DNA from 3 places in the Desulfosporosinus burensis genome. Region 2 is predicted to be linked to each of the others. Evidence: riboswitches for the same ligand, from Rfam matches in the RefSeq annotation. Region 2 holds a riboswitch; each other region holds the start of a gene.
The links. A riboswitch is a leader RNA that binds a small molecule or an ion and turns the genes downstream of it on or off. The one in region 2 is predicted to bind cyclic di-AMP.
Positions count from the first base shown of each region.

Region 1: linked by a shared signal. The riboswitch ahead of ACYQ3Q_RS04785 (C40 family peptidase) and the one ahead of ACYQ3Q_RS03015 (C40 family peptidase) in region 2 are both predicted to bind cyclic di-AMP.
Region 3: linked by a shared signal. The riboswitch ahead of ACYQ3Q_RS00295 (C40 family peptidase) and the one ahead of ACYQ3Q_RS03015 (C40 family peptidase) in region 2 are both predicted to bind cyclic di-AMP.

Region 1 is NZ_BAAHYN010000002.1:374,887-378,589, forward strand. It holds gene ACYQ3Q_RS04775 (XdhC family protein) at 1-458, shown strand, start outside; gene ACYQ3Q_RS04780 (prohibitin family protein) at 739-1,575, shown strand; cyclic di-AMP (ydaO/yuaA leader) riboswitch at 1,732-1,868, shown strand; gene ACYQ3Q_RS04785 (C40 family peptidase) at 1,871-3,274, shown strand; gene ACYQ3Q_RS04790 (hypothetical protein) at 3,325-3,690, opposite strand.
Region 2 is NZ_BAAHYN010000001.1:566,758-570,460, reverse strand. It holds gene ACYQ3Q_RS03025 (ACT domain-containing protein) at 245-538, shown strand; gene ACYQ3Q_RS03020 (PFL family protein) at 587-1,954, shown strand; cyclic di-AMP (ydaO/yuaA leader) riboswitch at 2,207-2,348, shown strand; gene ACYQ3Q_RS03015 (C40 family peptidase) at 2,352-3,152, shown strand; gene uvrC (excinuclease ABC subunit UvrC) at 3,406-3,703, opposite strand, start outside.
Region 3 is NZ_BAAHYN010000001.1:49,353-53,055, forward strand. It holds gene ACYQ3Q_RS00290 (CopZ family metallochaperone) at 315-527, opposite strand; gene ACYQ3Q_RS00295 (C40 family peptidase) at 861-1,661, opposite strand; cyclic di-AMP (ydaO/yuaA leader) riboswitch at 1,666-1,806, opposite strand; gene ACYQ3Q_RS00300 (multicopper oxidase family protein) at 1,998-2,891, shown strand; gene ACYQ3Q_RS00305 (peptidase) at 3,250-3,703, opposite strand, start outside.

The sequences.
Region 1 (3,703 bases), on a different contig from region 2:
GGTTACTAATTTTAGGAGCGGGCCATGTGGCCAAGGAAGTTGCTTTTTATGCAAATTCGCTTGATTTCCAAGTGACTGTTATCGATGATCGTCCAGCCTATGCTCTACCTGAGTTTTTCGCGGAATCATACTCGGTTATTTGCAGTGATTTTGAGACAGGTATCAAAAATTATCTACCCAACCGTGATACCTCTGTTGTCATAGCGACTTGGAGCCATCAGACAGATGCCGATTGTTTAAAAAACATCCTCAGCTATTCAACCAAATATGTGGGAATGTTGGGCAGTACAAAAAAGATAACCGCGATTGGAAACTACCTGCAAAAAATAGGGTATACTTCGCAAGATCTTACCCGTTTAAGAGCGCCAATAGGTTTAGATATTAATGCTCAAACTCCGTCAGAAATTGCCATAAGCATAATAGCTGAAATCATTTCTGTTAAAAGATCCTTATACTAAAACTCAATATTTCGAATACGCTTGGGGTTAACCTTCTCGACTAGAGCTAGTTCCTCCTCGGTTGGGACGAATGTAGAGGGTATATCCTATATTACTACATTTAGTTGTATTATATCTACACCTCGTACTGACTCTAGACGGCATCAAACGTTCTTCTCTTTCAAATAAATTCGTCATACTTATTGCAAAAAAGAGTACTAATAAATATCGCGGGAATCTTACCTAAGGTCGGGAAAAGCAGAAATGATCTACTCAATATAAATGAGAGGAGGGTACCCAACTGGATTCTTCAAAGGTTGTCAATATGATTCCAAAACCTAAAATGAGTAAAAGCCTTATTACATCTGGCCTAGTGGTTCTAATCCTTATTATCTTGGGGCTAAATGCCTTTGTCATCGTGAATGCAGGTCAAAGAGGCATCGTTCTTCAATTAGGGGCAGTGCGCCCGATCGTTTTAACCGAAGGAATTCATTTTAAGATCCCCTTCATTCAAGACGTGATCCATGTTGATGTACGAGTCCAAAAATCTCAATCCGATCAAACGGCCGCTTCAAAGGACCTACAAATCGTTACCACGACTGTCGCAGTTAACTTTCACCTTGAGCCCAGCGCAGCGAATAAGCTTTATCAAAGTGTAGGTTTATCGTACGGAGATCGAATTGTAGATCCCGCCATCGGCGAAGCAGTAAAGGCTGTTACCGCCCAATACACTGCTGAGGAGCTGATTTCTAAACGTTCAGAAGTTAGTTCCAAGATCAAAGAGACACTCTCGTCAAAATTATCCACTTATTATATGATTCTTGATGAAATTAACATTACAGAATTCAAATTTAGTCCGGAGTTCAATAACGCGATTGAGCAAAAACAAATTGCTGAGCAGCAAGCGCTGAAAGCCAATCTTGATCTTCAGAGAATAGAAATCGAGGCAAAGCAAAAGATTGAACAAGCTAAAGCTGAAGCTGAATCTCTACGACTTCAAAAACAAGAAGTTACCCCGGAACTTGTGAAACTGAGAGAAATTGAAGCACAGATTAAAGCCATTGACAAATGGGATGGTAAACTTCCAAATGTTACTGGCGGCGCCGTTCCTTTTATCAATGTCAATGATGCTCAGTGAACTCGTTCACCCCACCTAAGCAAAGCATGAAACCCCACTTACTAGAAGTGTGGGTCTTTTTTTTGTGAAAAGTGAACTATTTTACCAAGTTTTACATAAATTTATTTAAAGGACATTTGCATATTTCGTCGAATATTTTATGATGTGCCCTAAAAAGGGAAAATAAAGCTGAATCTAGATTCATCTAGAGCGGGGGATATTACTATGGGGTTAAACGCGTATTTTACGCGTCGGGCTTACACCTTCTTGCCCGAATCCGTCAACTAACCTCGTAAGCTATGAAAGGTGAAAAACAATGCAACTGGATTTCAAACAATCTTTCCGCAACACTCTCCAAAAAATATCTTGGAAATCACCGAAAGTCATCGGTGGTCTAGCAATTACAATTATCCTAACTGGAGGGCTGACCAATTATCTTTCGACAACGACTTCTGCGGCTGTCGTAATGATTAACGGTCAAGAGATTGGCTTAGTACGTGATGTTAATACGGGTAATAATCTGGTTGAAACGATTCTAGAAGAACATGGCAAGCCCTTCGGGCTGATTGCCAAAACTCATGACCAAATTACCTATGAAAAGGTTAGGGTAAATCGAACAGTCTATCATGACTCTGCTTTGAGCGAACAGACATTGGAAGATAAATTGGGATTTTATCTTGATGGTTATAAGTTAGAAGCAGATGGTTCTGTTATTGCAATTTTACCCAGCAAAGAAGATTCCGATAAAGTTCTTAAAGACTATGAATCCTATTATGTTAAACCCAGTGAGGAAAATAAGGTCACTTCCGTTAATTTTGCCGAAGAGGTTCATGTCGAAGAGACAGAGGTCCAACCCAATCAAATGATCCAAGTTGATCAAGCTTTTAAGAAGTTGGTTGATGGTAAAATAAGGACAAAGGATTATACTGTCCTAGCCAACGATTCTTGGTGGCTTATTGCCCGCAAAAATAATATGTTGACAGATGAAGTACTAGCCGGTAATCCAGGAGCAACTAAAGATACAAAGTTGCAACCGGGCCAAATTATTAAGCTTGTGGATTCAACACCCTATCTTACTGTCGTGAGTCAGGGAACCTATTCGGGTCCAGAGACAATTCCCTATGATGTCGTAACAAAATCTGATAACAGTTTAGGATACGGGAAAACAAAAGTCATTACACAAGGTAGTAATGGCTCAAAATTAGTTACATATTCTTATGTGCAAAAGAATGGTATTGACGTTACTAAGCAGGTAGTCGATGAAAAGATCATTCAAGCTCCTGTCAATCAAGTAATTGCTAAAGGCCCTAATAGTCGGCCTGTCACTGTCGCTTACGCTGCTTCTCGTGGAAGCGGTGATTCTTCAAGCATCGTAGATCGCGCCCTTAGCTTGCAAGGGACGCCCTATGTTTTTGGCGGAACAACACGCAGTGGCTTTGACTGTTCAGGTTTTACCAAGTATGTCTTAGCTGGTGCTGGGATATCCCTCCCTCGTACATCCTTTGATCAATTCACCTCCGGAACTGCAGTGGGCAGAGATGGTCTTGTGCCCGGTGATTTAGTATTTTTTACAACCTATGCTAAGGGTGCATCTCATGTGGGCATTTATACCGGAGGAGGACGTTTTGTTCATGCCAGTAACCCCAATAGTGATGTAAAGGTATCAAGCCTTAGTGATAGCTTTTACGCCTCCCGTTACCTCGGGGCACGCAGATATTAGAGAGGGAATATGTACTGAGACCGGTTACCATGTGGTAACCGGTCTCAGTGTTAAGTGATGCGATCACTGCGAAGCATTGTTTTCATAGACTTCATAAAGCCTTCTATGGTTCCACTCGTGCGCAGAAGGTGCTCAAGGCACATGACGAAAAACATAGCTAACATGACTTCCCAGGTTCTGATTTCCAGTAAGGTAGCTTGAAGTGAAGTAGATGCTTTTTCCCACGTGGGCGAAGCAATTAAGAATAAGATAATCGAACCTGCTAGCATAGCATGCCCGATTTGAACGCGCCTCCTCAGAAGCCAAACAACGAGGATCAAGGTGCTTAGAATTTTCGCCATGACGATCATGGTTTTCCCGTCCCTTCTATTTCCAGATGGCTTGAGGAAGTCCCCTTGCCAATAAACATCATTCACTATAAACCCTCTC
Region 2 (3,703 bases):
TCAAAGTACAAATTTAAGTGAATATCCCTGTTGGGGTGATGGCCAGCGGTCCCCTCTCGCCATCACGACACCTTGCCATCCGTGGCGGTGTTCTAACCTCAACCATCCTTGTCATGGCCAGCGCATAAAGGCTAGGTTAAGGCCCAGGGTGGAGGCCGAGTAAAAAGAACTTGAGTATACTACGTATTTATGTTAGTCTAATGTCCAAAATAAGAAAAGATGCGTAATAAAGGGAGGAACAACCATGACTTCTCCATATGAAGAGTCTAACCGTGCAATCATCACGGTATTGGGTCGTGATCAAATAGGAATTATCGCCTGGGTCACTGGACGCCTTGCGGAATATCGGGTCAATATTTTAGATATTAGCCAAACAATCGTGAATGGATATTTCACGATGATCATGGTTGTAGATCTAGAACCAGCCACCTTGGAACTTGTCGCCCTAGCACGTACCCTAGATCAAGAGGGAATCGATAAAGGGTTACAAGTGAAGGTTCAACACGAAGACATTTTTACGTTCATGCATCGAATCTAACTAAAGAGATTCTTAGTAACTTTAGATATGGGATAGTGGAGGGAAATCATGACAATCACGTTTGCACGAGAGGAAATCCAACAAACGATTAAAATGATCCATGAAGAGAATCTGGACATTCGAACTATTACGATGGGAATTAGTCTGCTTGATTGTGGTTCAGAAGAAATTAGCCGGATGGAAACTAAGGTATATGATAAGATTACAAAATATGCTGGAAAATTGGTGGCGGTAGGTGAGCAAATTTCTGCACGGTATGGAATTCCTATTATTAATAAACGTGTATCTGTCACACCGATAGCGATCGCGGCTGCCCACTTAAATACCGAAGAGATGGTAAGGATCGCTAAAGCATTAGATCGAGCCGCACGCGAGTCGGGGATTAATTTTATTGGAGGCTTTTCTGCGCTGGTTCAAAAAGGCTTCACTGCAGGAGACTTGGCGCTGATAGATGCCATACCTCAAGCACTAAGTGAAACAGAATTTGTTTGCTCATCAGTCAATATTGGAACCACTAAAGCTGGGATTAACATGGATGCCGTGTTGAAAATGGGTAATGTGATTCTGAAATGTGCTCAACTTACGGCGGACAAAGATGGTCTTGCTGCCGCAAAATTAGTGGTGTTTTGTAATGCTCCTGAGGATAATCCCTTCATGGCAGGGGCTTTCCATGGTGTAGGAGAACCAGAAAGTGTTATTAATGTAGGTGTAAGTGGCCCTGGTGTTGTGGCTAAGGTAGTTAAAGAGTTCCCCGAAGCGGATTTCGGTGAGTTATCCAATTTAATTAAACAAACAGCCTTTAAAATCACTCGCATGGGAGAGTTGATAGGACGCGCTGCTTCAAAAATCTTAAATGTTCCCTTTGGGATTGTCGATCTTTCTCTGGCACCGACCCCTGCAATTGGAGACAGTGTTGCAGAAATTCTTGAAAACATGGGCCTTGAACGCTGCGGAACTCATGGAACAACGGCAGCCTTGGCATTGCTTAATGATGCGGTTAAAAAAGGTGGAGCAATGGCTTCGTCACACGTGGGTGGGTTAAGTGGTGCGTTTATACCTGTCTCGGAGGACGCGGGAATGGTCGAAGCAGTTGAAGTAGGGGCATTAACCCTGGATAAGTTAGAAGCAATGACCTGTGTATGTTCAGTCGGTCTAGATATGATTGCTCTACCGGGGGATGTAACTGCAGAAACCATTGCGGCCATCATAGCGGATGAGGCGGCAATTGGGATGATTAATAAAAAAACGACTGCAGTACGTTTGATTCCTGCAATAGGCAAAAAGGCAGGGGATAGAGTAGAATTTGGAGGATTGCTCGGTGGGGCACCTGTAATGGCTATACATCCCTTTTCATCAAGCATGTTTGTCAACCGTGGAGGTCGTATTCCTGCACCGATCATTAGCCTTACCAATTAAGACTAAGTCTCCTACAACAGACAGGGTTTCTCAACCGAGAGCCCCTGTCTGTTTTGGCGAGGTAAATAAAGGATTGCATGGCTTGCTGTATTTGGGTTACACTGTAGTCGTTAGATCAGCTTTTCGCCATCACGCTACTCTATAATCGAATATACTTCTTCGAGAATAGAGATTAGCCAATTTCCATTAGAACGGTAGATATTTCCTTTAGATTCGTGCAGGAATCTTTAGGTTTGTCTCGAATAGTATACTTTATAGTAAAAGCTTAATCCAGTTGTATGACATTGGAGCGGGGGATTATCATGGGGGTGAATCACGTGGCTTTTCACGTGTAGGGCTAACACCTACTGCCCGAATCCGTCAACTAACCTCGTAAGCTAAGAAGGGTGGATATAATTTGTTGGTTTCCTCATCTACTTGGAAGTGGTTGGGAAGCGTTACTTTGGCTGGCTTGCTTTTAGCAAGTAGTATTCCTGCATTGGCTACAACAGAAATTAAAACGACAACTATAGATCCCTCGAAGCCCGTGCTTGTAACTTCTGCTTCGACGCCCATAATGAAAGGGACCTATACTCAAGTCGTACGCAAGCAAATGCAATGGATTGCTAGTCCCGTGAAAGTTGTTGCTGAGGAAGTTGTTGCTTCCGAATCAGTTAACTCAGTTCCCTCTCCTAGTGCTTCAGTCACAGTTGCCCAAAAATTAACGGAGCCTAAAAAAGCAGAGCAAGTAGTGCAAGTACAAGTACAAGTGCTTGCTGATCAAGCTCCGAAATCTTCTATTGACAAGCCCGAACCGGTTCAAGTTGCAGCTGCCCCAAAACAACAGGTTTCTCGATCTGGGAGTTCTAATCTTGTGGATAATGCACTAAGCCTACAAGGCGTTCCCTATGTCTTTGGAGGTTCAAGCACTAAAGGGTTTGATTGTTCGGGATATACGCAGTATGTTTTTAAGGGTTCAGGAAGTTCATTGCCAAGAAGCTCCTATGATCAATTTAATGCAGGGTCATCTGTGAAACGCGAGAATCTTCAATTGGGTGATTTGGTGTTTTTCACCACGTACGCTAAGGGTCCTTCCCATGTGGGAATTTACATTGGCGGTGGAAGTTTTGTCCATGCGTCTAATAGTGGTGTGACTACTACAAGCCTTAGTGATAGTTATTATGCAGGTCGTTATCTAGGTGCACGTCGTGTGAACTAGCAGCTATTATTTAATCAAAAAACAACAGGAACTTAACGTTCTTGTTGTTTTTTGTTCGTTGAGCTATAGTCGACGAATTCTCTTGGATTATAATCGAGGTAACCAGGGAATGGGCTGATAGTTCGCACATTCTCCACCTGGTTTAACATTTGGAAAAAGAGGGTTTTGAATAAAAGAATCCGTGGTAGAGCATTGGTGAGTTCTCTTGTAGTAACATTTCCGACATAGTTCAACTCGATAATTTAGAATCATTTTAGGATTCTTCCTTTCGAAAATAGTCATAGATTAATGTGGCAGCATTCAGTGGTAATCCTGCCCCTTTAAGCTCATTGATACCTGCTTGTTGAATATCATCAAGGGATGGAAAGTGCCGTAACAGGCTTTGTTTGCGTTTTGGTCCGATGCCAGGAATGTTGTCAAGTGCAGAAAGAGTCATATTCTTAGCGCGTTGTTGGCGATGAAACGTAATGGCAAAACGATGGACTTCGTCTTGGATTCGAGTGAGTAAATGGAAAGCTGGATGGTTTTTGGATAAAGGCACCGCATTACCA
Region 3 (3,703 bases), 520 kb from region 2:
ACTCTAATACTTGAACCAATTTGTGATTCTCAGTCTGGCTGTCACCTCCTGTAGTCGCTAAAGTATTCGTACACCTGTTTAATTATCGAGGGGTAGGTTCGAAATTTTTTTAAAAGTCGGGTATGAGACTGAATTCATCGTCCAGCTTCCATAAAAGATTAAAATGGCTGAGGAATAGCTCCTCAGCCACTTTAATTAGAACACTTGCAATATCAGATTCACCAACTCATGGACAAAAATCTGTCGCCTCAGTTGATTCTGCCTTAGAATATATATGGATCTCAGCATATTGTTACTCCAGATGTTTGGTCTTATTAACTGTTTATGACTTTATAACCAGCATCTTCTACGGCCTTAATAAGTAATGAACGTTCAGTCGTTCCTAAGACTACTGCTTGTTTACGAGCTAAATCGACTTCTGCTTGAGAAACACCAGGTACATTTGATAACGCTTTCTCAACTGAACTCTTACAGTGACCACAAGTCATTCCCTCAATTTTTAATACAGTACCATCATGTGGATTCAACGCATTCCCTCCAGAATGACCTTTATTTGAATGTCCACAGCAACCACTCATTTCACATCTCTCCTTTATTAGGTAAAATCTTTGGCTTGTTATCTCCCTTAGCAATGAACCAAATATTTCGTACAAACTGGTGTTATGATTCCAAAAATCAGCCTAAAATATCCTTATTTAAGGTTAGATCTTGTATTAACACAATTTCTCTGTTAATTTGATAAAATTATGTTCTAAAAAAATTGAAAATTTCTCATGAAGAAAGAACCCTGATTGATGTTCAGGATCCCTTCTTATATGCAACGCATCCAACTGTCAGGCATTGCTATTCTTACAGTTTTCTTATCGAATCCGTCGAGCGCCTAGATAACGTTTTGCCCAATAGCTATCCGACAAGCTCTGAATATCTACTCCTTTACTAGCAGCTCCGATTGTACGCCCTCCACCAATATATATCCTCACATCCGTAGCACCTGGGGCATAGGTTTGGAAAAAAACGAGATCTCCAGGTCTTAACTCATTACGGCTGACAGGTGTGCCAAGTTTGTACTGATCGGCGGCAACTCGAGGTAGAGTAATCCCGGAAGCTTTGAACACATATTGCACAAATCCGGAACAATCAAATCCTTTTAGACTCGTTCCGCCCCAAACATAAGGAATCCCTTGTAAACTTAGGGCACGGCTAATGAGCTTGTCCACATCTAAACTTCCCCTAGACACTTGGGATACTGGAACCTGTTTAGTCCCAGAGGCCACCTTCTGCGAAGAAGCGCTAGGCTTTTTAACGGTCTGAGGTTTTTGTGTCGTCTTGCCCACCGAAGCTGGAGTTTTCGTTTCAACAGGAGTTGACGTTTGCTTTTCGTCAGGAACATTATTACTTTCAGGTATTTGTGACACGTTCGTTTTGACCTCGATCTTAGGTGTCCAATTAAATGCCTCGCGCATTCTTTGAGAATATACTTTCGATGTAGAAACTGCCAAAGGAGGATTTTTGAGTATGGTAGTTTGTACTGTATCAAACTTTGGGACATCCTGAGAATTGAGCATTGCAGCTTGAGATGGGCTTATCCCCGTTAAGCTGCTTGTCAAAATAACACCCGCAAGGGCAACCCCACTAAACCACTTTTTCTTGGGAATTAACACTAAGTTGTCCACCTTTCTTTGCTTACGAGGTTAGTTGACGGATTCGGGCTAAAGGTGTAAGCCCTACATGTTCTACACATGATTCACCCCACATGAAATCCCCCGTTCTGAGCATCCAAAAGCTCAGATTCAGCACTTTAATTATTATGTTTCATATTAAAGGTAATGTAAGAATGGAATGAAACGATCTCAACCCCCTTCTGAATACCACTTAATGATACTACACAAATATGAATTTCCCATGAACGAGAATCTCTAATTGACGATCACTTCACGCGAACCTATTCTAAGACTTGAACATATACTTTCCTAAAATGCTAAAGGACGTGAACGGATATGGTGGTCTCGCCAGATCTCCCCAGCTTACCCTTTATTTTGAGAAATGGAGTAAAATACTTTGAGTTAATTGCCCAACCCGTACAACGGGAGATTCTTCCTGGACTCTACATTAATGCTTGGGGATATAATGGTAGTACACCCGGACCGACTATCCATGTTTATCCCGGGGACTTTGTCAATATTCGTGTTTTCAACAGGCTTCCCGAATCAACTAGCGTGCACTGGCACGGTTTAGATGTTCCAAACGTCATGGATGGTGCCCCTGGTATGACAACTAGCCCTGAGATTGGACCCGGAAACTATTTTGACTATCAATTTCAGATTAATAATCCACCCGGTACTCACATGTATCACGCTCATTTGGATGCGCTGCGTCAGGAAATGATGGGCCTACAAGGCGGCCTGATTATTTTGGAACCAGACCAACCAAGCTGCGTTCATCGTGATTACTTCCTCATGTTCCAAGAGTTCCATGTCGACAAACAGCCCATGCGCGGATATACACCCGGTGTCTATGATCTCGATCCTTACAATATGGACTATAATTTCTTTACAATTAATGGGCGATGTTTTCCAGACACCACGCCACTAGAAGTCTGTACTGGTGAGAATGTTCGAATTCGTTTGAGTAATGCCATGGAAACCGCCCACCCAATCCATCTCCACGGCCATCAATTCTATGTAACCGCTTCTGATGGTAACAGGATTTCTCCCGGTCAACAACTTTTGCGAAGCAATATATTAGTCGCTTCTGGGGATACCTGGGATATTGAGTTTTCGGCCAATAATCCCGGCCAGTGGCCTTTTCACTGCCATATACCGCACCATATGACCAATAACATGTCTAAATCGGGAGGCGGGATGATGACAACGGTTCTTTATAAACAGTGAACTCGTTCAGCTAAAGCTGAACATCAAGGCTTCAGGTACGAAAGCCTCCGGTGGAGGGTTTCGCCGAAGGCGCAGAGCCAGTGACGAATACTTTAGCGCCGTAGGATGAGTATCGCCGAAAGCACACAGTCCTGAACGAATACATTCGCGCTGAGGATTGGTTTCGCCGAAGCCGTCTATCCTATAAGGAACACTTCGCGGCGAAGGATTGACTCTAACCCCACCTGAAGTTTACGAAGAACTTGCTAGATAACAAACAACGGTATATCTGAGAGAATAGCTGTTAGCTTAATAATAAAAGGGCAGTTTCTCCCAGGGGTAACTGCCCTTTTGTTGCTTTCGCTGGCTAATTCCCTTATTACTTTGCGTCAATAGTATTTAGAATCGGTCCCTGCCAGTTTTCAAACCAAACCTGACCCGTGTATCCATTAACATCAAGTTCCGCGTAATCCTTACCATCTTTCTGAATCATAAATTCATAGTAACCAGGCGCTAGTTCTGGTTTTCCGATTGAATATCCTTGGCCCAATTTGGTTACGAACTCTTGAGCACTCTTCGTGGCCTGTTCTTCGCTGACTGTAACCGCCCCGTTATTTCCCCAATTCATATGTCCATATTTTGTATTCCACATAATATTTGGACCCATGTCAGTTATGATCTGTCCGCCATTCTTGTAAACCATAACTTCATAGGCTTTAGCCCCTGTCGCTCCCTCTTTGAGCTCTACTTCATATCCATTTGCAAATTCATAAAGTTCGGCCACAACGACGTCTTGGTTAAATTTTTGAATATAAGCCTTAGCAATGGCTACT